Regions from separate parts of the Streptomyces sp. NPDC094448 genome, predicted to be linked through region 3. Evidence: riboswitches for the same ligand, from Rfam matches in the RefSeq annotation. Region 3 holds a riboswitch; each other region holds the start of a gene.

What was found. A riboswitch is a leader RNA that binds a small molecule or an ion and turns the genes downstream of it on or off. The one in region 3 is predicted to bind thiamine pyrophosphate.
Region 1: it holds a riboswitch for thiamine pyrophosphate, as region 3 does, so the genes downstream of both, ACIQ9E_RS28050 (thiamine ABC transporter substrate binding subunit) here and thiO (glycine oxidase ThiO) in region 3, are expected to answer to the same signal.
Region 2: it holds a riboswitch for thiamine pyrophosphate, as region 3 does, so the genes downstream of both, thiC (phosphomethylpyrimidine synthase ThiC) here and thiO (glycine oxidase ThiO) in region 3, are expected to answer to the same signal.

What each region holds. Positions count from the first base shown of each region.
Region 1 is NZ_JBIWGU010000017.1:81,956-92,080, forward strand. Features, by position in the region: gene rlmN (23S rRNA (adenine(2503)-C(2))-methyltransferase RlmN) at 77-1,183, shown strand; TPP riboswitch at 1,258-1,368, shown strand; gene ACIQ9E_RS28050 (thiamine ABC transporter substrate binding subunit) at 1,452-2,555, shown strand; gene ACIQ9E_RS28055 (ABC transporter permease) at 2,618-4,303, shown strand; gene ACIQ9E_RS28060 (ABC transporter ATP-binding protein) at 4,303-5,331, shown strand; gene ACIQ9E_RS28065 (nuclear transport factor 2 family protein) at 5,363-5,905, opposite strand; gene ACIQ9E_RS28070 (hypothetical protein) at 5,905-7,038, opposite strand; gene ACIQ9E_RS28075 (ABC transporter ATP-binding protein) at 7,020-7,754, opposite strand; gene ACIQ9E_RS28080 (aspartate aminotransferase family protein) at 7,976-9,361, opposite strand; gene ACIQ9E_RS28085 (Lrp/AsnC family transcriptional regulator) at 9,346-9,861, opposite strand; gene ACIQ9E_RS28090 (gamma-aminobutyraldehyde dehydrogenase) at 10,064-10,125, shown strand, end outside.
Region 2 is NZ_JBIWGU010000011.1:123,246-133,370, reverse strand. Features, by position in the region: gene ACIQ9E_RS22275 (cytochrome ubiquinol oxidase subunit I) at 1-116, opposite strand, end outside; gene hisC (histidinol-phosphate transaminase) at 509-1,591, opposite strand; gene ACIQ9E_RS22265 (LacI family DNA-binding transcriptional regulator) at 1,988-3,100, shown strand; gene ACIQ9E_RS22260 (metallophosphoesterase) at 3,454-4,899, shown strand; gene ACIQ9E_RS22255 (hypothetical protein) at 5,049-5,882, shown strand; gene thiC (phosphomethylpyrimidine synthase ThiC) at 5,931-7,742, opposite strand; TPP riboswitch at 7,736-7,914, opposite strand; gene ACIQ9E_RS22245 (YibE/F family protein) at 8,190-9,620, shown strand; gene ACIQ9E_RS22240 (SsgA family sporulation/cell division regulator) at 9,659-10,093, opposite strand.
Region 3 is NZ_JBIWGU010000009.1:204,342-214,466, forward strand. Features, by position in the region: gene ACIQ9E_RS19325 (phytoene desaturase family protein) at 1-1,328, shown strand, start outside; gene ACIQ9E_RS19330 (hypothetical protein) at 1,462-2,535, opposite strand; gene metF (methylenetetrahydrofolate reductase [NAD(P)H]) at 2,575-3,492, opposite strand; gene thiE (thiamine phosphate synthase) at 3,562-4,227, opposite strand; gene ACIQ9E_RS19345 (Rv2175c family DNA-binding protein) at 4,522-4,887, opposite strand; gene ACIQ9E_RS19350 (NAD(P)/FAD-dependent oxidoreductase) at 5,018-6,229, opposite strand; gene ACIQ9E_RS19355 (hypothetical protein) at 6,351-6,689, opposite strand; TPP riboswitch at 6,796-6,908, shown strand; gene thiO (glycine oxidase ThiO) at 6,906-8,189, shown strand; gene thiS (sulfur carrier protein ThiS) at 8,186-8,401, shown strand; gene ACIQ9E_RS19370 (thiazole synthase) at 8,543-9,400, shown strand; gene pknB (Stk1 family PASTA domain-containing Ser/Thr kinase) at 9,593-10,125, shown strand, end outside.

The sequences.
Region 1 (10,125 bases), on a different contig from region 3:
GCTGTTTCGCCGGGAAGGGCCCGTTATCCACAGGATGGCGGGCCCTTCTCCGTATCTCTGCGACACTGGATGGACCATGCCCAAGCCCGGAGAACTCACTTTCATCGCGCCCCGCGGAGCCAAGAAGCCCCCGAGGCATCTCGCCGACCTCTCGCCGGCCGAGCGCAAGGACGCCGTCGCCGCGATCGGCGAGAAGCCGTTCCGCGCCCGCCAGCTCTCCCAGCACTACTTCGCGCGGTACGCCCACGATCCGGCGCAGTGGACGGACATCCCGGCCGCCGCGCGGGAGAAGCTCGCCGCGGAGCTGCTGCCCGAGCTGATGTCGGTGGTGCGGCATATCTCGTGCGACGACGACACCACCCGCAAGACGCTCTGGAGACTGCACGACGGGACCCTCGTCGAATCGGTCCTGATGCGCTACCCGGACCGGGTGACGATGTGCATCTCCTCCCAGGCGGGCTGCGGGATGAACTGCCCGTTCTGCGCCACCGGACAGGCCGGTCTCGACCGGAACCTGTCGACGGCGGAGATCGTGCACCAGATCGTCGACGGTATGCGGGCGCTGCGGGACGGCGAGGTCCCCGGCGGGCCCGCCCGGCTGTCGAACATCGTCTTCATGGGCATGGGCGAGCCGCTGGCGAACTACAAGCGGGTCGTGGGCGCCATCCGCCGGCTCACCGACCCCGAGCCGGACGGCCTCGGGCTCTCGCAGCGCGGGATCACCGTCTCCACGGTCGGTCTGGTCCCCGCCATGCAGCGCTTCGCCGACGAGGGCTTCAAATGCCGGCTCGCCGTCTCGCTGCACGCCCCCGACGACGAACTGCGCGACACCCTGGTGCCGGTCAACACCCGCTGGAAGGTCCGCGAGGTCCTCGACGCGGCCTGGGAGTACGCGGAGAAGTCCGGCCGCCGGGTCTCCATCGAGTACGCGCTGATCCGCGACATCAACGACCAGGCGTGGCGGGGCGATCTGCTCGGCAGGCTGCTGAAGGGCAAGCGGGTCCATGTCAATCTCATTCCGCTGAACCCCACCCCCGGCTCCCAGTGGACCGCCTCACGGCCGGAGGACGAAAAGGCGTTCGTCGAGGCCATCGCCGCCCACGGGGTGCCGGTGACCGTACGGGACACCCGCGGTCAGGAGATCGACGGGGCCTGCGGACAGCTCGCCGCCGCCGAGCGGTGACGGACCGGACACATTCCGGGACCGCCCCTGCCATGGCGGGATCCGAGCCTTGTAGTCTGGCCTGAACATTTGCATATTTCCGACAGGGGAGCGCCACAGCGCTGAGAGTGCGGTACCCACGGGGCCGCAGACCCTCTGAACCTCGCCCGGGTCATTCCGGGTAGGAAGTTCGGTCTTTCACTCAAGCTGTTGCGCCCTGCCCGGATTCCCTCGGGGATCCGGGCAGGGCCGCGTCTCTTCCTGGCCTTCACCAGGAGGACTTCGACCAGTGAGCAGTAGCAGTATCAGAAGGGGCGCGGCGGCCGCGCTGGCCGCCGCACTCGGTGTGACCGTGCTCGCCGCCTGCGGCGGGGACTCCTCCGCCGAGAAGGAGCAGGGCGGCGGCAAGGCCTCGAAGACCGTCACCCTCGTCAGCCATGACTCCTTCGCCGCCTCCGAGGACGTCCTCAAGGAGTTCACCCGGCAGACCGGCTACACCGTCAAGATCCTCAAGAGCGGTGACGCGGGCGTCGCGCTCAACAAGGAGATCCTCACCAAGGGCTCCCCGCAGGGCGACGTCTTCTTCGGCGTCGACAACACCCTCCTCTCCCGCGCCCTCGACAACGGCATCTTCACCCCCCACGAGGCGAAGGGCCTCGACCGGATACCCGCGGCGGTCCGCCTCGACGGCGACAAGCACCGGGTCACCCCCGTCGACACCGGCGACATCTGCGTCAACTACGACAAGAAGTACTTCGCCGACCGCAAGCTCGCGCCGCCCGTCACCTTCGACGACCTGCTCAAGCCCGAGTACCGGAACCTGCTGGTCGCCGAGAACGCGGCCACGTCATCGCCGGGCCTCGGCTTCCTCCTCGGCACCGTCGCCCGCTACGGCGAGGACGGCTGGCAGGACTACTGGAAGAAGCTCAAGGCCAACGGCCTCAAGGTCGTCGACGGCTGGGAAGAGGCCTACAACCGCGAGTTCTCCGGCTCCGCGGGCGGAAAGAAGGAAGGCGGCGACCGGCCGCTGGTCGTCTCCTACGCCTCCAGCCCGCCCGTCGAGGTCCTCTTCGCGGAGCCGCAGCCCAAGGAGGCACCGACCGGGGTCGCCGCCGGCACCTGCTTCCGGCAGGTCGAGTTCGCCGGACTGCTGAAGGGCGCGAAGAACGAGGCCGGCGGCAAGGCGCTGCTGGACTTCCTCGTCTCGGCGCCGTTCCAGGAGGATCTGCCGCTGAACATGTTCGTGAACCCGGTCGTCGAGGGCACCAAACTCCCCGAACTGTTCACCCGCCACGGCGCGACGATCACCGACCCGGCGACGCTGCCGCCGGACACCATCACGAAGAACCGGGAACAGTGGATCCAGAAGTGGTCGTCGACCGTCGTCAAGTGACGGCCGGAGGACCGGAACGCACGGACCGGGCGGCGGCACAGGGCCGCCGTACCGGCCGTGCGGTGCGCGCCCTCCGCACCGGGACCGCGGCGCGGCTCGCCCTGCTCGCCCTGCCCGCCGTGTTCTTCGCGGTCTTCTTCGCCTACCCCGTGGCCGCCATCGTCGGCCGCGGACTGCGCTCCGGCGGCAGCTGGCAGTTCGGGCACATCACCGAAGTCCTCGGCCGGGACGATATCGCCGGGGTCCTCTGGTTCACCGCCTGGCAGGCGCTCGCCTCCACCGCGCTGACCCTGCTGATCGCCCTGCCCTGCGCCTATGTCACCGCCCGCTACGCCTTCCCCGGGAAGAAGCTGCTGCGGGCCGTGGTGACCGTGCCGTTCGTGCTGCCGACGGTCGTCGTCGGCACCGCATTCCTCGCCCTGCTGGGCCGCGGCGGACTCCTCGACGAGGCCTGGGGCATCCGGCTCGACACCACGGTGTGGGCGATCCTGATCGCCCATGTCTTCTTCAACTACGCCGTCGTCGTCCGGACCGTCGGCGGGCTCTGGGCCCAGCTCGACCCCCGCCAGGAAGAGGCCGCCCGGGTCCTCGGCGCCGGACGGTTCACCGCCTGGCGCACCGTGACACTCCCCGCGCTCGCGCCGTCCGTCGCCTCCGCCGCCCTGATGGTCTTCCTGTTCACCTTCACCTCCTTCGGCATCGTGCAGATCCTCGGCGGCCCCGGCTTCGCCACCCTGGAGGTCGAGGTCTACCGGCAGACCGCACACCTGCTGGACCTGCGCACCGCCGCCGTCCTCACCCTGGTGCAGTTCACGGCCGTCGGCGCGGTGCTCACCGTCCACGCCCGGACCGTACGGAAACGGGAGACCGCCCTCCGGCTGGTCGACCCGCGGCATACCGCCCGCCGGCCCCGCGGTGCCCGCCAGTGGACGCTGCTGGGCGCCGTCCTCACCACCGTCGCCCTGCTGGTGCTGCTGCCGCTCGGGGTCCTGGTGGAACGTTCCCTGGCCACCCCCCGCGGCTACAACCTGGACTACTACCGGGCGCTCGGCCGGTTCGACGCGAGCGGCGGCGCCTTCCTCGTCCCCCCGGCGCACGCCGTGGTGAACTCCCTTCAGTACGCGCTGGCCGCCACCGCGATCGCCGTCGTCATCGGCGGTCTCGCCGCCGCGGCGCTCGCCCGGCGCGGCGGCGCGGGCGGTGCCGGACGGCTGCTGCGGGGCTTCGACGCGCTGCTGATGCTGCCGCTCGGGGTCTCGGCGGTCACCGTCGGCTTCGGCTTCCTGATCACCCTCGACGAACCGCCGCTCGACCTGCGGGCCTCGTGGATCCTGGTACCGCTGGCCCAGGCACTGGTCGGAGCGCCGTTCGTGGTCCGGACCATGCTGCCGGTGCTCCGCGCCGTCGACGGACGGCTGCGGGAGGCCGCGGCCGTCCTCGGGGCGTCCCCCCTGCGGGCGTGGCGGGAGGTCGACTTCCCGCTGGTCCGGCGGGCCCTGCTGATCGCCGCGGGCTTCGCCTTCGCCGTCTCCCTCGGGGAGTTCGGTGCGACCGTGTTCATCGCCCGGCCCGACGAACCGACCCTGCCGGTCGCCGTGGCCCGGCTCCTCGGCCGGCCCGGCGAACTCAACTACGGGCAGGCGATGGCCCTCAGCACGATCCTGATGGTGGTGTGCGCGGTCGCACTGCTGTCACTGGAGCGGATCCGCTCCAGGACCACCACGACCGCAGCGACCGGGGAGTTCTGATGCTCGGACTCGACGATGTGACCGTACGGTTCGGGGACCGGGCCGCCCTCGACGCCGTGGACCTCACCGTCGCGGCCCATGAGACCGTCTGCGTCCTGGGCCCCAGCGGCAGCGGCAAGTCCACCCTGCTGCGGGTCGTCGCCGGGCTCCGCCACGCCGACCGCGGCCGGGTCCTCCTCGGCGGCGAGGACCAGACCGGCGTACCGGTGCACCGGCGCGGCGTCGGCCTGATGTTCCAGGACCACCAGCTCTTCCCCCAGCACGACGTCGCCGGAAACGTCGCCTTCGGGCTGCGGATGCGCGGCACCGGCCGGGCCGCACAGCACCGCCGGGTCACCGAACTGCTGGAACTGGTGGGGCTGCCGGGTGCCGGGGGACGTACGGTGTCCTCCCTGTCCGGCGGCGAACAGCAGCGGGTGGCGCTGGCCAGGGCCCTGGCCCCGGAGCCGAAGCTGCTGATGCTCGACGAACCCCTCGGCCAGCTCGACCGCGGACTGCGGGAGCGGCTCGTCGTCGAACTGCGGTCCCTCTTCGGCCGGCTCGGGACGACGGTCCTCGCGGTCACCCACGACCAGGGCGAGGCGTTCGCGCTCGCCGACCGGGTGGTGATCATGCGGGACGGGCGGATCGCGCAGACCGGGACGCCCCTGGAGGTGTGGCAGCGCCCGGCGGACGCGTTCGTCGCCCGGTTCCTCGGCTTCGACAACATCGTGGACGCGGTGGTCCGCGACGGGACCGCCGATACCGTCTGGGGCCGGCTGCCGCTGCCCGCCGGGGTACCGGACGGCAGGTACGAACTGCTGGTCAGACCCGCCGGGGTGCGGCCGGCCGACCCCGGTACGGGCCGCGGGCCGCAGTGCACCGTGGAGTCCCGGACCTTCCGGGGCAGCCATGTCGCCCTGCGGCTGCGCCCGGAGAACGGCCCGGTGCTGGAGGCCGAGACCGGGCCCCGGGACGCCCCGGAGCAGGGTGCACGGGTGGGCGTGGAATTCGCCCCGGACGAGATCGTGGTGCTGGGCCACGGCTGACGGGCCGCCCGTAAGGGGGCGGGAGCCGCCTTCAGCGGCCGGCCGCCGCCCCGGGGGCGCAGGCCGCCGCGACGGCGAGGCTGTCCTCGATGACCCGGAAGCGGACGATCAGTCCGTCCGCAACCGTGAAGTGCAGGGCGAACGGCGAGGTGAACCGGATACCCGTGGCCCGGACCGTACCCGCGAGGGTGCCGGTGACGACCGCGTCGGGGCCGGTGACGACGACCGCGTCGATCCGGGTGCCCGCGGGGTCGTTCTCCTGGCCCGCGGCCAGCTCGCGCCAGTGGTCCGCGATATCGGCCCGGGTGGACCGGGGCCGGATCCACGGCACGGCGGGATTCGGCGCGATGTACCAGTCGGCCTCCCCGGCGTACAGCTCCGCGATGTGCTCCGGCGAGCCTTCCGCGAGCCGGACCAGGAACTCTTCGACGACGGCACGGGTGGCAGCGGTGACGGCGGCGGTGTCGGTGCGGGTCATGGTGATGGTCTTCCCTTCGGGCGGGCCGGGCGGCCGGGTCCGGTGGGAACGATCCTGCCGGGCGGTGCGCGGAGGGTCGATGACCTCCGGGGTCATCACCCTTCCAGCGGGACCGCCGCGAGGGTCGCCACCGTCCAGGTCAGAGGGGCGAAGACGGCCAGCAGCGCCAGGGCCCGCAGCGCCGCGGCGGAGCGCAGGGCACCGGCCGGGGTACCGAGACGGCGCAGTTCGGTACGGGTCGGGGTGCGCAGGGCGCGGGCCTCGGCCGCGGCGACCAGCAGCGTCGCCGTCGTACAGCCGATGACCAGGGCCGCGCCGAGTCCGGTGAGCGGGCCGAACGGGCGGGAGCCGCCGCCGGCCAGGGCCACGGCGGCCGCCGCTGCCGATGCGACGGCGCACACCACCCCGAGCGGGCGGCCGATCCGGCGGGCCTCCGCCATCAGGACCCGCCCCGCGAGCAGGCGTACGGCGCCGGGGCGGGCGGTCTGGAGCAGCCGGCCCGCGGCATGGGTGAGCGCAGGGCCCGCGACGGCCAGCCCGGCCGCGGTGAGCGCCCAGCCGGCCAGCACGCCCGCCGGGTCGGAGCCGGCGCCGTCCGCGCCGGTGCGGGCCGCGTAGGTGCCGATCGCCAGCCCGGCCGTGGTCAGGGCGCAGCCCCAGGGCAGCCCGCCGGGCGCCGTCTTGGGTACGGGTGGTTCCGCCGGGTCGGGGGTGTCGGCAGTGGCGCGGGCCCGCAGGGCGAGGGCGGCGGCCACGGTCGCCGTCAGGGGGAGCAGTGCCAGCAGGGTCAGCGCGGCGGCGAGCGGCAGCGGCCGGTCGGCGGCGAGGAGTTCGGCGCCCGCTCCGTCGAACGGCAGCCCGGTCAGATCGCCCCGCAGATGGAGGACCAGGAGCAGGGCGACGGTGCTGCCCAGGGTGGCGGCGAGCGCGGTGGACGAGGCGGCGAGCGCGGCGAGCCCGGCGGGGCCGAGACCGACGGCGGACAGTCCGGTACGGGGCCGGGTACCGGGGTCGGTACGGGCCACGGCGACCGCGAAGTGCACGGCGGCGGCCAGCGGCACCAGGCACCACGACAGCCGGGGCAGCGCCGCCGGGTCGCCCGGGTGCGCGAGTGCGTAGGTCAGGGCGCTGAGCAGCAGGAATCCGACCCCGGCCGAGGCGGCGGCGACGAGCAGCCGGCGCAGCAGGGCGAGGGGTCCGGAGCCGCGGGCTAGACGGAGAGTGAGCACGCGGCGAGGCCTTCCGTGCCGGCGGCGGACGGGGTGTCGGCGCGCCGCCCGTCGAGGAGGGTGATCACCCGGTCGGCGACCGCTGTGACCTGCGGGTCGTGGCTGGCGAGCAGAACCGTGATCCGGTGCGAGCGGGCCGCTGCCAGTACCGTCCGCAGGACCTGCGCCGCGTCCGCGCGGTGCAGGGCCGCGGTCGGTTCGTCGGCGAAGAGCACGGCCGGTTCGGCGACCAGGGCGCGGGCGGTCGCGGTCCGCTGGCGCTGGGCCTGGGTCAGGGCGTGCGGGCGGAGGCGGGCGGCCGCGGCGATATCGAGCCGTTCCAGCCACTCCAGGGCGGCGGCCTTGGCCCGCCGGTGCGGGACGCCGCGCAGCAGCAGCGGCAGGGCCGCGTTCTCCCAGGCGGTCAGCTCGGGGACGAGGGACGGCTCCGGGCCGATCCAGCCGAAGCGTTCCCGGCGGAGCCGTTCCCGCTGGGGGGCGGGCAGGGTGTGCAGGGGGGTGCCGTTGAACCAGACCTCGCCCCCGGTGGGGACCGACTGCCCGGACAGACAGCGCAGCAGGGTGGTCTTCCCGGCGCCCCGCGGGCCGCCGACGGCGAGGATCTCGCCCTCCCGCACCCCGGCGTCGATGCCGGTGAGGGCGGGGGAGCCCCGGTGGCTGTGGTGCAGCGAGCGTGCCCACAGGACGTCGCCGTCCGGCGGAGTCGGAGTCTCCATGGCGTACCCCTCGCCTCTGATCGGTTGCGGCGGCCCCGGCCGGCCCGGTTGCCCCGTACGGGCGGACGAGGCCGTGGGAGCGGTCCCCGGCACGCACGCCAGGGAACAACCCTTGGGCAGAGGGCCGCGGGGTCCGGGGAACCACACGGCCCGGGTACGCGCCATCCACTCGGATGGGCGTACCCGGGCCGTTGTCCGGGCGGCGCGGGGCCGTCAGAGGGTCAGAGCTTGGTCCAGGCCTCGGTGAGGACCGTGCGGAGCACGCCTTCGATCTCGTCGAACGTGGACTGGTCGGCGATCAGCGGCGGGGCGAGCTGGATCACCGGGTCGCCGCGGTCGTCGGCCCGGCAGTACAGGCCGTTGTCGAAGAGCGCCTTGGAGAGGAAGCCGTAGAGCACGCGCTCCGTCTCCTCGTCGGTGAAGGTCTCCTTGGTGGCCTTGTCCTTGACCAGTTCGATTCCGTAGAAGAAGCCGTTGCCGCGGACGTCGCCGACGATCGGCAGGTCGTACAGCTTCTCCAGGGTGGCCTTGAACGCGCTCTCGTTGTCGAGGACGTGCTGGTTGAGGCCTTCGCGCTCGAAGATGTCGAGGTTGGCGATGCCGACGGCCGCGGAGACCGGGTGGCCGCCGAAGGTGTAGCCGTGCAGGAAGGTGTTGTCGCCCTTGTAGAACGGCTCGGCGATCTTGTCCGAGACGATGCAGGCGCCGATCGGGGAGTAGCCCGAGGTCATGCCCTTGGCGCAGGTGATCATGTCCGGGATGTAGCCGAACTTGTCACAGGCGAAGGTGGTGCCGAGGCGGCCGAAGGCGCAGATGACCTCGTCGGAGACGAGCAGCACATCGTACTGGTCGCAGATCTCGCGGACCCGCTGGAAGTAGCCGGGCGGCGGCGGGAAGCAGCCGCCGGCGTTCTGCACCGGCTCCAGGAAGACCGCGGCGACGGTCTCCGGGCCCTCGAAGAGGATCTCCTGCTCGATCTGGTCGGCGGCCCAGCGGCCGAAGGCCTCGGGGTCGTCGCCGTGGATCGGGGCGCGGTAGATATTGGTGTTCGGCACCTTGTGCGCGCCGGGGACCAGCGGCTCGAAGGGGGCCTTCAGGGCCGGGAGGCCGGTGATGGACAGGGCGCCCTGCGGGGTGCCGTGGTAGGCGACGGCACGCGAGATGACCTTGTACTTGGTGTGCTGGCCCTGCAGCTTCCAGTACTGCTTGGCCAGCTTCCACGCGGTCTCCACGGCCTCGCCGCCGCCGGTGGTGAAGAAGACCTTGTTGAGGTCGCCGGGGGCCTCGTTCGCCAGCCGCTCGGCCAGTTCGACGGCCTTGGGGTGGGCGTAGGACCAGACCGGGAAGAAGGCCAGCTCCTGCGCCTGCTTGTAGGCGGTCTCGGCGAGCTCGACCCGGCCGTGTCCGGCGTTGACCACGAAGAGGCCGGCGAGGCCGTCTATGTAGCGCTTGCCCTGGTCGTCGTAGATGTAGGTGCCCTCACCGCGGACGATGGTGGGGACGGGGGCGTTCTCGTACGACGACATGCGGGTGAAGTGCATCCACAGGTGGTCGTAGGCAGTTTTGGAGAGGTCGCTGCGGTCGCTCACGGCTATCGGGTTCCCCACATGTAGGTCTGCTTCTTGAGCTTGAGGTAGACGAAGCTCTCGGTGGACCGCACACCGGGGAGTGCACGAATCCGCTTGTTGATCACTTCGAGCAGGTGGTCGTCGTCCTCGCAGACGATCTCCACCATCAGGTCGAAGGAGCCCGCGGTCATCACCACGTACTCGCATTCGGCCATGGCCGTCAGCGCCTCCGCCACGGGGTCGAGGTCGCCCTCCACCCGGATGCCGACCATCGCCTGGCGGCGGAAACCCACGGTGAGCGGGTCCGTCACGGCGACGATCTGCATGACGCCCTGGTCGAGCAGCTTCTGTACGCGCTGGCGCACCGCCGCTTCGGAGAGGCCGACGGCCTTCCCGATCGCGGCGTAAGGACGGCGTCCGTCCTCCTGGAGCTGTTCGATGATCGCTAGGGACACGGCGTCGATCGCCGGGGACTGGATGTTCCCGGCGGACCCGTTCCTGGAGTCTGCGCTTCGACTGGCCACAGCTTCACAATGCACGGGACTCCTCCGTCACGCAAGCCCTTCACTGATGAAATTCGTTGTTCAGCGACCTCGTGAGAACTAAATCCGAAGGTGGCGTGGGTCGGGGCTGTCGAAAGCATCACTGGACGGTTTAGGGTGGACTGCACTGGGTGGACCCTCACCCGGGCACGGAAAACAGCCGCCTGACAAGGCCGTCAGATCTGGAGGGGTGGCAACAGTGACCACCGAGCCGCGTCGACTGCGCAACTACATCAACGGGGAGTTCAGGGACGCCTCCGA
Region 2 (10,125 bases), on a different contig from region 3:
AGCCCCGCGGTCAGTGCGGCCAGGGAGATCGTGAGAGGGACGAAGAGGAAGTGGTAGACGGTCGTGATGCCGAACTGCCATCGCGCCAGGGTCTCCGGCGCCAGAGCCAAGTCCACGTCGTCATCTCCTTACATCGACGAGGTCGATCGGCAGTTTGCCTGATTAATCCCATCCATTGCGGGATGAACGAGACACGCTTGTGAAAGCGTTCACATTCACATGAGATTATGTCTCATACGAAATCCACACTGATGACCGGGGGGTACCTCTTGACGCGACGGCCCGGCCGGCGCTAGTCGTCCCCGGCGGATCCTGCCCCGCCGCCCCGCCGCCCCGCCGCCGGGGCTCCGGGGGCTCCGGGGGCTCCGAAACGTTGCGGCCGGACCGGGAGCACCCCCGGCCCGGCCGTAAACACCGACGGCCCGGGTCCTCGGAGGACCCGGGCCATGACTGCGACGCGATATCCGCACGCGCGTAAGGACGGGGGGCGGCGGCGCCCCTCCCCCCGCTACAGCTTCTTGTCGAAGTCCCCCGCCACCCGCAGGAACAAATCATTCGCCTCCGGCTCGCCGATCGTGATCCGTACCCCCTCACCCGGGAACGGCCGCACCACGACCCCCTCCTTCTCGCACACCGCCGCAAACTCCTCCGTCAGCTCGCCCAGCCTCAGCCAGACGAAGTTGGCCTGCGTCTCCGGCACGGTCCAGCCCTGCCCGACCAGGGCCCCATGAACCCGGTCCCGCTCACCGACCAGCATCCCGACCCGCCCCAGCAGTTCGTCCTCCGCCCGCAGCGAGGCGACGGCCGCGTCCTGCGCCAGCTGGGTCACCCCGAACGGCACCGCCGTCTTGCGCAGCGCCGCGGCGACCGGCTCATGGGCGATCGCGAACCCGACCCTCAGCCCGGCCAGCCCGTACGCCTTGGAGAACGTCCGCAGCACCGCCACATTGGGCCGGTTCCGGTAGATCTCCACCCCGTCCGGAACGTCCGCGTCCCGGATGAACTCCCGGTACGCCTCGTCCAGCACGACCAGCACATCCGACGGCACCCGGTCGAGGAACCGTTCCAGCTCCGCCCGGCGCACCACCGTGCCGGTGGGGTTGTTCGGATTGCAGACGAAGATCAGCCGGGTCCGGTCGGTGATCGCGGCGGCCATGGCGTCCAGATCGTGCACATCGCCGGAGGTCAGGGGCACCTGCACCGCCGTCGCCCCGCTGACCCGGGTGATGATCGGGTACGCCTCGAAGGACCGCCAGGCGTAGATCACCTCGTCACCCGGGCCCGAGGTCGCCTGGAGCAACTGCTGGGCCACGCCGACGGAACCCGTACCGGTCGCCAGATGCGACAACGGCACCCCGTACCGGTCCGCCAGCTCGGCCATCAGCTCCGTACAGGCCATATCCGGGTAGCGGTTGAACTGGTGCGCCGCCGCGACGGCGGTCTCCAGCACCCCCGGCAGCGGGGGGTAGGGGTTCTCGTTGGACGACAGCTTGTACGCGACGGACCCGCCCGCGGCCGCCGCCGGCCGACCCGGCTTGTACGTGGGAATTCCGTCCAGCTCGACACGTAGCTTCGGGCTCGTCTCGCTCACCGCAGATCCTCCTCGAACGACCGTCCGTCCACGGCCCCGGCACGGGAAATCCGGCCCGGACCCCAATACTGCACACCCTATGAGGATTACCTCCGGAGGGAACCCCGTGAACCCCCGCGGACCCCCGCGGAGCCGGGGGAGCGCAAGCTCTTCCGGCGCGCGCCCGTGGCTCGCTCCGTGGCGCGCGTCCCCCGTAGAGGTGAGTTGAGACCTCTTCGCAACCTCGAAGCAGCTTCAGGCTTGGACCGCACTACACCTCGGCCGCCCTATGACTAGCGGATAAGTGCCTTAAATTCCAAGGCAGTTGATGGCTTATGATCATGCAGAATCGTGCCTGTCAACGAGTGCAATGGCGATCGGTCCCACCGCCCGCACGAGCCCTAATATCGGCACGCCATGACAGCAGCAGGGAAGCACCAGGTGAGCCGGACGGACACAACCCGCCGGGGCAGCCGGCAAGGTCGGGCAGGCATCCGAGATGTCGCCGCCGCAGCCGGTGTCTCCATCACGACTGTCTCGGACGCGCTGAACGGGAAGGGCCGGCTCCCGGACGCCACCCGCAGACATGTGCGCGAGGTCGCCGACCGGCTGGGCTACCGCCCGTCGGCGGCCGCGCGCACCCTCCGTACCGGAAAGTCGGGCCTCATCGGCCTGACCGTGACGACGTACGGGGATGAACCTTTCACCTTCACGGAGTTCGCCTACTTCGCCGAGATGGCGCGGGCGGCCACCTCCGCCGCGCTCGCCCGCGGCTATGCGCTGGTGATCCTCCCCGCGACCTCGCGCCACGACGTCTGGTCCAACGTGGCGCTCGACGGGACGGTCGTCATCGACCCGTCCGACCACGACCCGGTGGTCACCGAGCTGGTCCGCCAAGGCCTGCCCGTCGTCTCCGACGGCCGCCCGGCCGGCACTCTCCCGGTCACCGCCTGGGTGGACAACGACCACGAGGCGGCCGTCCTCGACCTCCTCGACCATCTCGCCGACGCGGGCGCCCGCCGGATCGGACTGCTCACCGGCACCACCACGGACACCTACACCCGGCTCTCCACCACCGCCTATCTGAACTGGTGCGAGCGGGTCGGCCAGGACCCGGTCTACGAGTCCTACCCCGCCCACGACCCCTGCGCCGGGGCCGTCGCGGCCGACCGGCTCCTCGCCCGCCCCGACCGCCCGGACGCCGTCTACGGGCTCTTCGACCCCAACGGCACCGATCTGCTGGCCGCCGCCCGCCGCTACGGACTGCGCGTACCCGAAGATCTGCTGCTGGTCTGCTGCAGCGAATCGACGGTCTACGCCACCACCGAACCGCCCATCACCACGCTCTCGCTCAAGCCCCGCCGGATCGGCACCGCCGTCGTCCAGCTCCTCATCGACGCCATCGAGGGCATCGACGAGGACCGACCGGTCGAGCAGGTGATACCGACGGAGCTGATCGTCCGGACCTCATCGCAGCGCCGCTCCCCGCGGACCACCGTCAGCCCGCCGCGCTCCCCCGCGCCGGACTAGGCCGTTCCGCACGGACGCCCCCGGCCGACTCCCAGCCGGCCCGGGGCCGTCCGGGCCTCGGCGTGTCCGGAAACGTTCCGCCGCCGTACCGAAGGGCCCCGGACCGGCCCCGGACCGTCACCACGACGTCACCAGTACGTCCCCGGTCGATATCCGGCGCGACGCCGGGCATCCCCAATTGGGGCCCTATTGGGGCGAAACAGCCGACGTGTCAGGGGTACGGCGGGATTCACCACCCCTGGTGCGTCACAGAGCGCGGACCTCATTCCTATGATGGGCGGACGACACCGCGGACCACCCCGACCAGGCTGGGCCGAGAGGTGAACGGCGGCGCGACGGTGGTGGAGGGGTCGATGACTCAGGGGGCCGGTCAGGGACCCGTGGTGCGCACGGCGACGTTGCGCGATTTCCGCGTTCCGCCCTATGCGCAGATGCCCGTGCAGTCGGAGCCGGCGCAGGACGACGAGCGCCCCGAGAACATCCCGGCGCCGCGCGCGCCCGAGGCCGCGGCGCCGCCGCCCGCCGGGCCCGGGTCCGAGCCGCACCAGGCCGTCCGGGAGTACCCGGCGGCCGCCGTGCCGCAGCACGAGCAGGGGCAGCAGCCGGCGCACCGGACGGACATTCCGGGGTACGAGCAGGAGCCCGCCCCCTACCCCGGACCCCAGCAGGACCACCGGGTGCACCCGGCCGCCGAACCCCCGTCTGCGCACCGGCCGCACCCGGAGCCGTACGCCGACCCGGCCCCGGCCGGGCACCCCGGTGGCGACCGGCCGTACCCCGCGCAGACGCACCCCGGAGACGCCCTCACAGGACAGGCGCACGCCGCGGAGGTGCATCCCGGGAACGCCGTCCCCGAGGACGAGCTGCCCGAGGGCTACACCCCCACCGAACGGGACCTGCCCGTCATCGGCCGCGCCGAGCCCGACCCCGGCACCCTCCCCCTGACCGGCACCGCCGAGGCCCCCGTACCGACCGAACGGGGCCCGCTCTACGTCGTCGGCGACGTCCACGGCTATCTCGACCAGCTCGTCGCGGCCCTCACGGCCCAGGGGCTGATCGACGCCGAGGGGAACTGGGCCGCGGGCAATGCCCGGCTCTGGTTCCTCGGCGACTTCACCGACCGCGGCCCCGACGGCATCGGCGTCATCGACCTGGTGATGCGGCTCTCGGCCGAGGCAGCGGCCGCGGGCGGCTACTGCAAGGCCCTGATGGGCAATCACGAACTGCTGCTGCTCGGCGCCAAACGCTTTGTCGACACCCCGGTGAACTCCGGTGCGGGCACCGCCACCTTCCAGGCCGCCTGGCTGCTCAACGGCGGCCAGAAGTCCGATATGGACCGGCTCCAGGACGTCCACGTCCAGTGGATGGCCCGGCTCGACGCGGTCGCCGTCGAGGACGACCATCTGCTGCTGCACTCCGACACCACCGCCTATCTGGACTACGGCGATACCGTCGAGGACGTCAACGAGGCCGTCCAGGACGTCCTCACCCGCAACGACCCCGACGAGTGCTGGGACCTCTTCCGGAAGATGACCAAGCGGTTCTCCTTCCGCGACGAGGAGGCGGGACCGCCCGCCGTCCGCGAACTGCTCGGCGCCTACGGCGGCAGCCGGGTCGTCCACGGCCACAGCCCCATCCCGTATCTGCTCGGCGAGGTCGGTACGGAGGACGGCGAGGACGGCGAACGCCCGGTCGTCGAGGGCCCGCACGTCTACGCGGACGGGCTGGCGATCGCCATGGACGGCGGAGTCACCATGGCCGGAAAGCTCCTTGTCGTCCAGTTGCCGGTGGCCGGCTGACCCAAGCCGGTTGGGCGTTTTACCGAAAGTCCCTGTCACCCCGTGCCGTAACGGCTCTACCATCTGCTTATCCGTTGCAGGCTCTCCTCCGTCTATCACCGGAAGTCCCGCTTTCTTATGGGCCTTTCGGGCGTACGGAGTATCGGGGGATGCACATGAACAGCGTTCCGCCCCTGCTCAGCGAGGACCGCGCCGAATTCCAGCGGCTCCTTGACGACGTACTGCGCACTGCCCATGAACGACCGGATCTGGCCACGATCGGCGAACGGCTCAACGCCACCCAACTGCGGACGATGGCGCTCAACAACACCGCGCTGATCACCGCTTCCGCCGCACCCGAGTACGCCCACTATGTACGGATCCGCGAGGAGGCCCACTCCCCCTCGCCCCAGGCCACCGGAGGGTCCGGCGCCGCCGAAGCGGTACCCGGCGGCGGGGACCACGACGGCACGGGCGCCGGTATGGGGGCCGTCTTCACCGTGCTCGCGCCGGTCCTCGCCGGTACGGCGGCCCTGATCTTCCTGCTCGTCGGCCATCTGCTGAAGATGCTCGACCCCCCTCCCTCCTTCGCCTCACCCCTGGTCTCAGCGGGCTGGTTCTTCGCGGCCCTGACCGCGGCGGCCATTCTGACGGCGGCGATCGGACTGCTGATCACCGCCGTGCGCAACAGCTCCACCCAGGTACCGGCCGCGGAGCATGCGGAAGAACTCCCCGACGAGGTCGCACGGGCCAAGGACGCCTGGCTCCATGCCGTACTGGAACGCGGTCTGCTGCCCTTCCTGCGGATCACGCTGGAGGACCCCAGCTCCGATCCGCTCTCCCCGGCACCCCCGCGGCAGCCGAACCGGATACCGAAGATCGGCTACGACAGCCCGGATTTCACCAGCCCCGGCGAAGGCGCCACGGCCGGTCAGCGCCCCACCTTCACCAGCCCCGACTTCACCAGCCCGGACTTCGGCGGCCCCGATCACCCACCCGAGTGACCGGGGTGCCCCGGCGCCGACGGCGCCCAACTCGGCTTACGGCCCTGATCAGTCGGCCAGCGGCAGATAGACGCGGTTCCCGCTCGCCGCGAACTCCTCCGACTTCCGGAGCATGCCCTCCGCGATCTCCTCGTCGCTCGCCCCCTGCGCCGCTGCCTCGTCCCCGCCGAACTGCTCGGCGATCGAACGACTGATCTTCATCGAGCAGAACTTGGGACCGCACATGGAACAGAAGTGCGCCGTCTTCGCGGGCTCGGCGGGCAGGGTCTCGTCATGGAACTCCCGGGCCGTATCGGGGTCGAGCGCCAGATTGAACTGGTCCTCCCAACGGAATTCGAAACGGGCGTCCGACAGCGCGTCGTCCCACTCCTGGGCATCCGGATGCCCCTTGGCGAGATCGGCCGCATGCGCCGCGATCTTGTAGGTGATAACACCGGTTTTGACGTCGTCCCGGTTGGGCAGACCGAGGTGCTCCTTGGGCGTCACGTAACAGAGCATCGCCGTGCCCCACCAGGCAATCATCGCAGCCCCGATACCGGAGGTGATGTGGTCGTAGGCGGGCGCCACATCGGTGGTCAGCGGGCCGAGCGTATAGAAGGGGGCCTCCTCGCAGATCTCCTGCTGGAGGTCGATATTCTCTTTGATCTTGTGCATCGGAACGTGACCGGGGCCCTCGATCATCGTCTGCACATTCATACGCTTGGCGATCCGGTTGAGTTCCCCGAGCGTCCGCAGCTCCGCGAACTGCGCCTCGTCGTTGGCATCCGCGATCGACCCGGGCCGGAGCCCGTCACCGAGGGAGTAGGTGACGTCGTACGCCGCGAGGATCTCGCACAGCTCCTCGAAATGCTCGTACAGAAACGATTCCTTGTGGTGCGCCAGACACCAGGCGGCCATGATCGAACCGCCGCGCGAGACGATCCCGGTCTTCCGGCGCGCGGTCAGCGGGACATACCGCAGCAGCACCCCGGCGTGGACGGTCATATAGTCCACCCCCTGCTCGGCCTGTTCGATCACGGTGTCCTTGTAGACCTCCCAGCTCAGCTCCTCGGCCCGGCCGTCGACCTTCTCCAGCGCCTGGTAGAGCGGCACCGTGCCGATCGGGACGGGGGAGTTGCGCAGCACCCACTCGCGGGTGGTGTGGATATTGCGCCCGGTGGACAGGTCCATGACCGTGTCAGCGCCCCAGCGGGTGGCCCAGGTCATCTTCTCGACCTCCTCCTCGATGGAGGAGGTGACCGCGGAGTTGCCGATATTGGCGTTGACCTTCACCAGGAACCGCTTGCCGATGATCATCGGTTCGATCTCGGGATGGTTGACGTTGGCGGGGAGCACCGCCCGGCCGGCGGCGATCTCCTCCCGTACGACCTCGGGAGAAACGTTCTCCCGCAGCGCCACGAACTCCATTTCGGGGGTGATCTCGCCCCGGCGGGCGTACGCGAGCTGGGTCACCGCCTGTCCGTCGCGGCCCCGGCGCGGCTGGCGCGGCCGCCCCGGGAAGACCGCGTCGAGGTTGCGCAGCCCTCCGCGCGGCGAAGTGTGCCGGACGCCGTCGTCCTCCGGGCGCACCGGACGGCCCGCGTACTCCTCGGTGTCGCCGCGCGCGACGATCCAGTGCTCCCGCAGGGGCGGCAGCCCGCGGCGTACGTCCGTCTCGACGGTGGGGTCGGTGTACGGGCCGGAGGTGTCGTACAGCGTCACGTCCCGGCCATTGGTGAGGTGCACCTGACGGACCGGCACCCGGAGATCGGGGCGCGAGCCCTCGATGTACCCCTTGTGCCAGCCGGGCGTGCGAACACCGTCGGCCGCCACCGGGGCGGCGGGTACGACGGCAGGCGTGCGTGCATCCTGAACGGTCATGAAGACCTACTCCCTACGCCGGCATTACCCGGTAACAGGTTCGGCGGTCGACGCAGCGATTCCCGTGACCGGCACCTTCGGCGCGTATATGTCCCGCATATACGTCCGATGGTGCGTCGACGGAGGTCAGCGCCCTCTCAGCCCGGTGCTCCGAGCTCCCGCGTGTGCAAAGGTGACACCACGCTAGCGTCATTTCTGGCGTGCTGAACAGGGGCCCCCGTCCGTTCTTGCGATGATCGGTCGGTGACGTCATCAGCGCCCGGTCCCCAGGGGGGTCCCGACTCCCGGTTCGCGTACGGTGCGGCGGACGGCGGCGGTCAGGGGTACGGCCCCGGTCCGGACCCCGCCCCCGTCCCTGCCTCCGCCGCGGCACCTCCCCCGACGCCCGCCCGGGCACCCGCCCGCAGCCACGAACACGCGCACGCGCCCCCACCGCCGACGACTCCGGTGCCCGCACACCTTCACGGGCACAGTCATGGGCACAGCCACAGCCATGGACCGGCCGCCCCCGTCTCACGCCATCTGCGCCGCATCATCGCCGCGGTGCTGATTCCTTTCGCCGCGGCCGTCGTCGTGGGTCTGGCCGTCCTCTGGCCCGGCTCCGCCCCAGGTCATGAACGCACCGGCGTCGGCTTCGACCGCCAGACCGAACAGGCGGTCGTCACCCGCGTCGACCCGGTCGACTGCAAGTCGGTCAACTCCGCGCAGGTGCCTCCGACCGGTGACACCAGTACGCCCCAGGGCCGTGAGGCCGTCGCGGCGCAGCAGGGCGACTGCAAGAAGGCGACCATCAGGATCACCTCCGGGCCTCATCTGGACCGGATCATCGCCGAGATCGTCCAGCCGGACGCGTCACGGCAGTTGGAGCGGGGGCAGCAGCTCGTGGTGGCGTACGCCCCCGATGCGCCCCGCGACCTCCAGTACTCGGTCATCGACGTGAACCGCCGGTTCCCGCTCGCCGTGGTGGCCGGGGTCTTCGCCCTGGCCGTGGTGCTGGTGGGGCGGATGCGCGGGGTGATGGCGCTGATTGCGCTGGCCGCGTCCTTCGCCGTGCTGACGCTGTTCATCCTCCCCGCGATCCTGGAAGGCTCCAATCCGCTGGCCGTCGCGGTGGTCGGCTCCAGTGCGATCATGCTGATCGCGCTCTACGCCTGTCACGGCATCACCGCCCGTACCTCCGTCGCGGTCCTCGGCACGCTGATCTCGCTGCTGCTGATCGGGCTGCTGGGCTCGCTGTTCATCGACTGGGCGGCGCTTTCGGGCAATACCGACGACAACACCGGGCTGATCCATGGGCTCTATCCGGGCATCGACATGAGCGGACTCCTGCTGGCCGGTGTGATCATCGGTTCACTCGGGGTGCTCGACGATGTGACGGTGACCCAGACGTCGGCGGTATGGGAGCTGCGCCAGGCGGATCCCGGCATGGGACCGCGCGCGCTGTACCGCGCCGCCATCCGGATCGGACGCGACCATATCGCCTCCGTGGTCAACACCCTGGTCCTCGCCTATGCGGGCGCCGCACTGCCCTTGCTGCTGCTGTTCAGCATCGCGAAGAGCGGGGTGGGGACGGTCGCCAACAGCGAACTCGTCGCCGAGGAGATCGTCCGGACGCTGATCGGGTCGATCGGTCTGGTCGCGTCGGTTCCGGTGACCACGATCCTGGCCGCTCTGGTGGTCTGCGCCGACCGGCCGGATGCCCGCGTCCGGGACGGCGCCGAAGGCACTTCCGGGCACCCGGCCGAAGGGTCCGGGGCCCGGCTGCCGCAGATGTCCGCCGAACCGGCGGCCGGCGGGCCGGTTCCGGAGATCCGGCCCGCGGGCCGGGGCGGGCTGCCGGGTCTGGGCGGCGGCAAGGGCCGCCGCCGCAAGCGGTAGCGGTACGGGTCCCCGGGCGCGCCCGGGGACCCGTACGGTCAGCCCGCGTTCTCCTCCGCGAGGATGCTCCGCAGCACCTGCTCCAGTTCGGCGCCGAAATCCCCGAACGCCCGCTCCTGGCCCAGCGGAACCAGCCGGTCCGTACGGTCCAGGAAGGCCACGACGGGTGCCGCGCTCACCTGGAAGAGGGCGAGTTCTCCGCCCACCTGGAGCCGGATCCCGAGGTCCGCCGACTCGTCCGGCCCCAGCGGTGCGATGTGCACATCGCCGTCGCCGCTCGGCCCGACGATCCCGTCGAGCAGCAGATCCCGGCCGAAGGCCCAGGTCACCGGCGCGTCTCCGGGCAGATGGAAGGTCATCCGCACGGCGTACGGATCCGCGGCCGCATAGCGGAGCTCCACCGGGATCCGGAACGACAGCTCCTCGGAGACGAGGAAGCTCATCAGTACCTCGGCCTGGACCGACTCGTGCATCGTGTACCCCGCAGTGACGGAAGCCCGGATGG
Region 3 (10,125 bases):
ATCTCTTCCTGAAGACGGGCAAGGAGCCGCTGGAGGACTGCATCGGCCTGGTCCCGGTCTCGCCCGCGAGCCGCCATCTCTTCGCCGACGGCACCGTCGTGGAGCTGCCGGACGCCTCCCGCGCCGGAATCGTCTCCGCACTGGACGGGGCACTCGGCACCGGTGCGGGCAGCCGGTGGGGGGATTTCCTCGGCCGGGCCAGGGACGCCTGGGACCGCTCCCGCCGTCCGCTGCTGGAGGAGCCGCTCCGGGCCGACTGGCAGGTACTGGAGCGCGACCCCTACCCGGCCCTGCAACGGCGGTCCTTCCTCCGGACCCGCCGGGCGTCGACGGTCGCCGAGGTCGGTACTCGGGAGCTGGCCGATCCGCGGCTCGCCGCGCTCTTCTCCTGGTACGCCCTGGCCTACGGGCTCGACCCCCGCCACGCCCCGGCGAGCGCCGCCGTGCTGCCGTATCTGGAGCAGACCTTCGGCACCTGGTACGTGGCGGGCGGGCTGCGGGAGCTGGCGCGGGCCGTGTACGAGCGGTGCCGCAAGCGCCGGGTGGAGTTCGCCTTCGGCTCGGAGGTGGTGTCGATCACGGTCCGGGAGGGCCGGGCCGGCGGGATCGTCCTGGCCGACGGCACGGCCGTGGCCGCGGATCATGTGGTCGCGGGCGCGGACACGGCGGCGCTGCTGACCGAGGGGGCGGACGTGCTCTGGTCGGACGGGGACGTCCGGCTCCCGGAGCGGGTGCCGCCCGGCCGGTTCACGGTCCTGCTGGCGCTGCGGGGCGCGGCCGGGGCGGGCGTGGCCCATCGGAGCGTGGTGCACTCCCCCGACCCGTCGGCGGAGGCGGCGGCCGTGTTCGGCGGCGGTATCGCGGACCGGCCCACGGTGACGGTACTGCGGCCGGATGATCCGCTGAGCCGCCCGGACGACAGGCATGAGGCCGTCACCCTGACCGCGACGGTCGCCGGGCACCATGCGCCGGGCGCTCCCGGGACCGGCCCCGACTGGACCGACAAGGCGTTGCGTGAGCGGGTCGCGGAGACGCTGATCGACACGGTCGCCGCCGCGGACCCCGGCTTCGGCGGGGCGGGGGCGCTGCGGGAACGGCTGCTGTGGCGGGAGGTTCTGACGCCCGCGGAGACGGGTGCCCTGCCGGCGCCCGCGCTGGCCGGGCCCGGGGGCCGCTGGCTGCATCCGGCGAACAGCACCCGGCTGCCGGGGCTGTATCTCGTCGGCGGCCGGGCCCACCCGGGCGGCGGGCTGGCGCACGAGGGAATGTCGGGGGCGCTGGTCGCCGGTCTGATCGTGGAGGGCGCGGGATTCCGCGGCTCCCGGTGAGCCGCGGGGGCACCGGTCGTCCCGCATGCCGATGGGCCCGCCGGAGGTCCGGCGGGCCCATCGGCCGGTACCCGGTCGCGTGGTGCCCCGGGCAGCGGACCCGGCCGGTGCTCCGCCGGGTCCGGGCGCCGGGTCAGTAGCGGTACTGCTGCTGCTCGTTGTCGTACCCCTGGCCGTGGCCGTGGCCTTCGCCCTGGCCGTAGTCGTACGGGGGCTGTTCGCCATCGGGGCCCGGATGCTGCGCCGCTTCGTTGTCCCGCTGCTGAGGCACCCACACCCCGCCGGGCGGAGTGTCCGTCAGCCCGTCCTGCGGGTAGTAGCCGGAGGGGTCCTGCGCGCCGTACGGCTGGGGGTTGCCGAAGCTGTCGTAGCCGCCTTCGTAGGGGGTGTACTGCTGGGCGCCGCCCACGTACGGATCCGAGTAGGCGGGGTACTGCTGCTGTTCACCGCCGAAGTCGTAGCCGCCGGGGGCTCCGGCCGGCGCGTCGGGGGCGGAGTGTTCACCGTAGTACGGGGCGTAGCCGCTGTCGTAGGCACCGCCGTCCGGGGTGCCGTCCGGCAGGACGCCGTCCTGCTGCTGCACCGTGGGCAGGTAGGCGGTGTCGCTGTAGACACCGTACTGACCGGTCTCGTCGGGCATCGGCTGCGGCTCGTACACCGAACCGGCGACGCCCGCCGCTCCCGCGCCTGCTCCGGCACTCGCACCGGGTCCGGGTCCGGCTCCGGTGAGAACGCCGGCCTCGGGGGTGGCCGGGAATCCCCGGTCCCCGGCATCCGGAACGCCGATACCGTCAAAGCCGTCGATATCGCCGATACCGTCAGCACCGTCGGTGTGGGCGATGCCGTCGGCACCGTACGCCCGCCGGGGGCCGGTCTCCTCGCCGGAGGCCCGGTCCGCGGCCGCCGGGCGGGGCTCCTTCGCACCGTCCCTGCGGCGGCGGCTGGCGCCCGGACGGCCGCCGATCGCCCAGCCGGTGGAGAAGCCCTTCCGGAAGGAGAGCGTCACATACGTCTGCCCCACGGCGAAGGCGAGCGTGCCGAGGACGATGACCACCTGGGAGGCCACCAGAACGCCCAGGACGACCGTGAGGAAGCCGCCGAAGGCGAGGAGCCGCCAGCGCAGCCGCGCCTTGTACTGCAGCAGCACCTCACCCAGCAGCCACAGCGCCACGACGCCGAAAGCGATGTAGAGGACCGTAAGACCCATCCCCGCCCCTCTCCTCCGGCCGTCGTCGGGTACGGCCGGTCACACCTGCTCGTGCAGTCCGAGATTCTCGTAGATCTCAAGCGTCGCGGTGGAGTTGTTGAGAGTGATGAAGTGCAGCCCCGGCACACCCTCCGAGAGCAGCTCCGCGCAGAACTCCGTTGCGAACTCGATACCTATGGAGCGTACAGCCGCCGGATCGTCCTTGACCGCGAGGATGCGTTCTTTCAGTTCCGGCGGGACCGCCGCATTGCTGAGCTGAGCGAATCGTTCCAGTTGTCCGACGCTGGTGATGGGCATGATCTCGGGGATGATCGGGGTGTCGCAGTCCGCCGCCGTCACCCGGTCGCGCAGTGTCAGGTAGTCCGCGGGCCGGAAGAACATCTGGGTGATGGCGTAGTCCGCCCCGGCCCGGCACTTGTCGACGAAGTGACGGACGTCGGTGTCCCAGTCGGCGGAGCGCGGATGCATCTCGGGGAAGGCCGCGACACCGACGCAGAAGTCGCCGGACTCCTTGATGAGCCGGACCAGTTCGGCGGCGTAGGTCACACCCTCCGGATGGCGGACCCACTCGCCCATCGGATCGCCGGGCGGGTCGCCGCGGACGGCGAGGATATTGCGGATCCCGGCATCGGCGTACTGGCCGATCATATTGCGGAGTTCGGCGATGGAGTGGTTGACCGCGGTGAGGTGGGCCACGGGGGTCAGGGTGGTGTCGGAGGCGATCTGCTCGGTCGCCCGCACCGTGCCCGCGCGGGTCGAGCCACCCGCGCCGTAGGTGACGGAGACGAAGCTCGGTGCGACGGCCTCCACCCGCCGTAGCGCGTTCCAGAGGTTCCGCTCGCCCTTCTCGGTCTTGGGCGCCCAGAATTCGAAGGAGTGGGACGTCCGCCCGGTCGCGAGAACCTCGCGAACGGTCCGCGCCCGGTCCGTCCTGGTCGATGCTGTTCCTAGGGCCATACTCGCAGGTTATCGGGGGGACGGAGGTGTCCCAACCGCAGTCCATCCTTCGGACAGGCCCGGTTCACGTCATGGCTGGTCACAGCGTTCCCGTATCCGCTTGCTGAGACGGGCGGCTGCGGCACCCGGGTCGTCGGCCTCGGTGACGGCCCGGACGACGACGATCCGGCGGGCCCCGGCGTCCAGCACCTGGTCGAGGTTGCCCTCGTCGATGCCTCCGATGGCGAACCAGGGCCGGTCGGTGTCCAGGGCGGCGGTCGCCCGGACCAGGTCCAGGCCGGGTGCGTGCCGGCCGGGCTTGGTGGGGGTGGGCCAGCAGGGGCCGGTGCAGAAGTAGTCCGCGCCGGGCTGGAGCGCGGCGGCCCCGGCCTCGGCGGTGCTGTGGGTGGAGCGGCCGACGAGGATCCCGTCGCCCAGCAGGGCGCGGGCGGCGGGTACGGGCAGATCGCCCTGGCCGAGGTGGAGGACGTCGGCACCGGCGGCATGGGCGACATCGGCGCGGTCGTTGACCGCGAGGAGGGCGCCGTGGCGGCGGCAGGCGTCGGCGAAGACCTCCAGATGCGCCAGTTCCTCGGCCGCCTCCAGGCCCTTGTCGCGGAGCTGGACGATATCGACGCCTGAGGAGAGCACCGCGTCGAGGAACTCGGGGAGGTCGCCCTGGCGGGTCCGGGCGTCCGTGCAGAGATAGAGCCGGGCGTCGGCGAGCCGGGCGCGGTGGTGCGGTGTCGCGGGCATGGTGGATTCCCCCAGGGGTGGTTCGGCGGTACGCGGTCGGGCCCGGCCCGGCAAAGTACCCGGTGGTAGCGGTGCGGCGCCCGGCGGTCGGACCCGACCGCGTACCGGAGCAGGGCAGGCGCCGGACCGGAGGCGGGCAGGGCCGGACCGGCGGGGAGCCGGGCAGCGCCCCGGTCCGCGGCGTCCCGCGGGCGGGGCCGACACCGGGCACCGGCTCGCGGCCCCGGGCGGCCAGCCGCCGGCCCGGGTCGCCCGCCGGGCCGGGTCGCCGGTTGCCGGGGACCCGCGGCGGAGTCAGACGGCGAGCGCCTGGGCCCGTCGCTTCACTTCCGTACCGCGGTTCTCACTGAGGGCCTGGGCAGGGGTGCCCGGGAGGGTCGGGTCGGGGGTGAAGAGCCACTCCAGCATCTCTTCGTCGGTGAAGCCGTCGTCCTTGAGCAGGGTCAGGGTGCCGGCAAGGCCCTTGACGACCTTCTCACCGCTGATGAACGCGGCGGGGACCTGGAGAACCCGGTTCTCTCCGCGGCGCACCGCGATCAGGCCGCCTTCCTTCACAAGCTGTCGCACCCGTGTCACCTCGACATCCAGCTTCTCCGCGATATCGGGAAGCGTGAGCCAGGCGGGCACGAGGGCATCAATCTTTTCGTCAATCTCGGTCACAGGACAAGCGTGCCATCTGGGGCCGACAGTGGGTAGCGGGAGCCCCCTCGGACAGCGGCCATCCGGCCCACGCCGCACCCGGCGGCCGGCCGGCGGCGGCGGCCGGAGCACCGCCGGAACCCGGGCCGGATCAGCGGGCGGCGGCCTTCAGGGGGGTCGCGGGGTCCGCCGCGGCGACCGGATCCAGCCGTCCGCCCGACTGGATGATCCGGCGGCCCTGGGACAGGTCGCGGGGCCGTCCCACGGCGAGTACCGCGACCAGCGCGCCGTCCCGGAGCCAGAGCACGGACCAGGCGGCGTCGGCGGGATCGCCGCGCCGCAGGAGGGTGTCGGCCCCGGCGTGGTCGCCCGCGTACTGCACGAAGCGGCCGAACTGCTCGGACCAGAAGTACGGCACGGGGTCGTAGACGGCGGGGGCCGCGGCGGGTCCGGGCGGTGCGTCCTCGGGGCGGGCGGCCGCCTCCAGGTCTCCGATGATGTTGGCGGCGACCGTGCGCGGGCCCTGGAGGGCATTGTCCCAGTGGTGGACGAGCAGACGTCGGCCGTAGCGGGCGGAGGGGAAGGAGGCGCAGTCCCCGACCGCGTACACCCCGGGCAGACCGGTGCGCAGTCCTTCGTCCGCGGTGACCGAACCGTCGGGGCCGGTCGCGATGCCGGAACCGGCCAGCCAGGCCGTGGCGGGACGGGCCCCGATACCGACGACGACGGCGCCCGCGGCGATCCGGCGACCGCAGGACAGGACCACGGCCCCGGGCTCCACCGACGCCACCCGGGCATCGGTGATCAGCTCGGCCCCGGCTTCGGCGTACCAGTCGGCCATCGGGGTGGTGACCTCGGCGGGCAGCGCGCCCGCCAGCGGCCGCCCGGCGGCCTCCACGACGGTGACCGCACAGCCCGCGGCGCGGGCCGCGGTGGCGAACTCCGCCCCGATCCAACCGGCACCGACGACCACGACGTCGTGCTGCCGGGCGAGCACCGGCCTGAGCCGTTCGGCGTCGTCCAGGGTCCGCAGCAGATGGACCCCGGGCACGCCCTCCGCACCGGGCAGGGCCACGGGCTCGGCACCGGTGGCGAGGACGAGGACGTCGTACGGGACGGGCCCGGCCTCCGTGTCCAGCTCCCGGGCGGCGGCGCGCAGCCCGGTCACGGCGAGCCCGAGGCGCAGTTCGATCCCGAGCCCCTCGAAGTCCACCTCGAAGGCGGATCCCTCGGCCGTCCCGAGCAGGACCGCCTTGGAGAGCGGCGGCCGGTCGTACGGCTGGTGGGGCTCGGCCCCGATCACCGTCACGGAGCCGTTGTGGCCCAGCTCCCGCAGGGCGACCGCCGTCTGCACCCCGGCCATGCCCGCACCGACGACGACCACGCCCGCCGGCTGCCGCACCCGCTCCGTCTGCTGATCGTTCACCCCTCCACCTTAAGCACCTGACATTCCATCAGGGATATGGGGCCCCGGACAGCCGCGGTCAGGGCAGCTCCTCCACCACGCTCGTACCACTGCCGTCCCGGGACTCCCAGGACCAGCTCTCCTCCAGCCTCAGCCGCCCGTCGGGCAGTTCGACGACGGTGGAGACGCAGTGGCCCGACGAGGTGCCGCCGTCGGTCTTGAGCTGCACATAGCGGAAGTCGAGGCGGTCGCCCTCCCTGGTGCCGACCAGACGGCCGTGGACCACGTCGCCCCCCTCGTACTCGGCCCAGATCCGGCCCTCCTCCTCGTGGTAGTCGAATCGGGTACGGGTGCCGACCTGGCCCGGCGCCTGATCGGCGACCGGGGACAGCACACGTCCGTCCAGTGAGCCCGCCATGGGTGAAAGCCTCTCCTCGTGTCCGGGCGTCCCCTGCGGACCGGCCCGGTGCAGCCGCCCCGACCGTCTTACTCCGCTGCGGACCCGGGGGTTAGGCTGGCCACCGTAAAGCACTCGCGGGAGCCCGGACGGACCGGGCTGAGAGGGAGGCTGACCGGCCTCCGACCGTACGAACCTGATCCGGGTCATGCCGGCGAAGGGAGGGGCTGGACGCCCATGTCGCGTACCCCCGAAGCATCCGCACCGGCCGCCGCACGGCCGGCCGCGCCGCCCGAGGAAGCCGCGCCGCGCTCCCCGTCACCCCGCATCGTGGCACCACCCGCACCCGACCGGGCCGGGAGCCGGGACGATGTGCTCGTCATCGGGGGCGGGATCATCGGGCTCGCCGTCGCCTGGCGGTCCGCGCAGCGCGGGCTGAAGGTCACCGTCGCCGACCCGGAGCCGGGCGGCGGCGCGGCCGGAGTGGCGGCGGGCATGCTCGCGGCCGTCACCGAACTCCACTACGGCGAGCAGACCCTGCTGGCCCTCAATCTGGAATCCGCCCGGCGCTATCCCGCCTTCGCCGCCGAACTGGAGGAGGTGAGCGGGCACTCCGTCGGCTACCGCGCCTGCGGCACCCTCGCCGTCGCCCTCGACGCCGACGACCGCGCCCATCTGCGGGAACTCCACGCCCTCCAACAGCGGTCCGGGCTGGACTCGCAGTGGCTGACCGGCCGGGAGTGCCGCCGCCTGGAACCCATGCTCGCCCCCGGGGTCCGCGGCGGGCTCCGGGTCGACGGCGACCACCAGGTCGACCCCCGGCGGCTGACGGCGGCACTGGTCACCGCCTGCGAACGCGCCGGGGTGCACCTCCACCGGAGCCGGGCCGACCGGCTGCTGGTGGAGCGCGACCGGGCCGCGGGCGCGCTCCTCGGCGACGGCACCGAACTGCGCGCCGGGCAGACCGTGCTCGCCGGGGGCAGTCTCAGCGGCCGGCTGGCCGGGCTGCCCCCCGATGCCGTGCCACCCGTACGCCCGGTGAAGGGGCAGGTGCTCCGGCTGGCCGTACCCCCGCCGCTCGCCCCCTTCCTCTCCCGGACCGTGCGCGCCGTCGTCCGCGGCAGCCACGTCTATCTCGTCCCCCGGGCCGACGGCGAGCTGGTCGTCGGAGCGACCAGCGAGGAGCTGGGCTTCGACACCACCGTCACCGCGGGCGGGGTCTACGAACTGCTGCGCGATGCGCACGAACTGGTCCCCGGCATCACCGAACTGCCGCTGACCGAGGTCCGGGCCGGACTCCGCCCCGGCTCTCCGGACAACGCCCCACTGCTGGGCCCGAGCGCGCTGCCCGGACTGCTGCTGGCCACCGGCCACTACCGCAACGGCGTCCTCCTCACTCCTCTGACCGGCGATGCGATCGCGACGGCGCTCGCCACCGGCGCCCTCCCCGAGGAAGTCCATCCCTTCACCCCCGACCGCTTCCTCCCCGCCGCCCCCGCCTCCCAGGAGCAACTCGTATGAACAGCATTCCCCCGCTCGTCTCCGTCAACGGCGAGTGGCGTGAACTCGCCACCGGAACCACTCTCGACGCCCTCGTCGCCACGCTCACCCCGGCACCGGCCGGGGTCGCCGCCGCGGTCAACGAGACGGTCGTGCCCCGCGGCCAGTGGCCCGGCACCTTCCTCGGCGACGGCGACCGCGTCGAGGTCCTCACCGCGGTCCAGGGCGGCTGACCGGCCGTGTCCGATCTCGCCCCGCCGCCGCCCCCGGCCGCCCCCCGCTCCCGCAACGGCGCCACGGCGCACCGCACCGGCCCGGCGCCGTCACCCGCCGCGCCGGCCCCGGATCCGGCACCGGGCCGTGATCCGTTCACCATCGCCGGCACCACCTTCGGCTCCCGGCTGATCATGGGTACGGGCGGTGCGCCCAGTCTCGACGTGCTGGAACGCGCCCTGGTCGCCAGCGGTACCCGCCTCACCACCGTCGCCATGCGCCGCGTCGACCCCACGGTCCACGGTTCGGTGCTCTCCGTCCTCGACCGGCTCGGCATCGCCGTCCTGCCGAACACCGCGGGCTGCTTCACCGCCGGGGAGGCCGTGCTCACCGCCCGGCTCGCCCGGGAGGCCCTCGGGACCGACTGGGTGAAACTGGAGGTCGTGGCCGACGAACGGACCCTGCTGCCCGACCCGGTGGAGCTGCTCGACGCGGCCGAGACCCTCGTCGACGACGGCTTCACCGTCCTCCCGTACACCAATGACGATCCGGTGCTGGCCCGGAAGCTGGAGGACGCCGGCTGCGCGGCGATCATGCCGCTGGGCTCCCCCATCGGCTCGGGCCTCGGCATCCGCAATCCGCACAACTTCCAGTTGATCGTGGAGAGCGCCGGAGTGCCGGTCATTCTGGACGCGGGCGCCGGGACGGCGTCCGACGCGGTCCTGGCGATGGAGCTGGGCTGCGCCGCGGTGATGCTCGCATCGGCCGTGACCCGCGCCCAGGAGCCGGTGCTGATGGCCGAGGCGATGCGGTACGGAGTCGAGGCGGGACGGCTTGCCCACCGCGCGGGCCGTATCCCGCGCCGCCACTTCGCCCGCGCCTCCTCCCCCGCGTCCGGAATCGCGGCACTGGGCCCGGACGCGGGTGACGGCAGGGACGGCAGGGACCCGGCGGACCCGGATCCGGAGCGCCCGGCGTTCGGGACCCCGGACGGACCCGGCACCGGGTCGGCCCGCTGAGCCCGGCCCCGGGCGGCCCCGGCGGGTCCGGCGGCACCGTCGCGGCCGGGGGCAGGCCGCCCGGGGAGGCGCTCGGCCGCACGGGCGGAGCGTCACAGCTCGGCACCGTTCCCGACCCGATCCCGCCCCGGTCACGGCGGTGCCGGGACCGACGGCGACGGGGCTGTCGGTCCGGGCTCGTAGAATCGGCCTGTGGACACGACCCTTCAGGACCCCCTCGTCGGGCAGGTGCTCGACGGCCGATACCGCGTCGACGAGCGCATCGCCGTCGGCGGGATGGCCACGGTCTACCGGGCCCTGGACACCCGGCTGGACCGTGAGCTGGCGCTGAAGGTGATGCATCCGGCGCTGGCGACGGACGCGACCTTCGTGGCGCGGTTCATCCGGGAGGCCAAATCCGTCGCCCGGCTGTCGCACCCCAATGTGGTGGGGGTGTTCGACCAGGGCGCGCAGGGCGCCTATGTCTATCTGGCCATGGAGTACGTCGCCGGATGCACCCTGCGGGACGTGCTGCGCGAGCGCGGCGCGCTCCGTCCGCGGGCGGCGCTGGACATCCTGGAGCCGGTTCTCGCGGCGCTCGGCGCGGCCCATCGGGCGGGCTTCGTCCACCGGGACGTCAAACCGGAGAATGTGCTGATAGGGGACGACGGCCGGGTCAAGGTCGCCGATTTCGGGCTGGTACGTGCCGTCGGTTCGGTGACGAACACCACCGGCAGCGTCCTGGG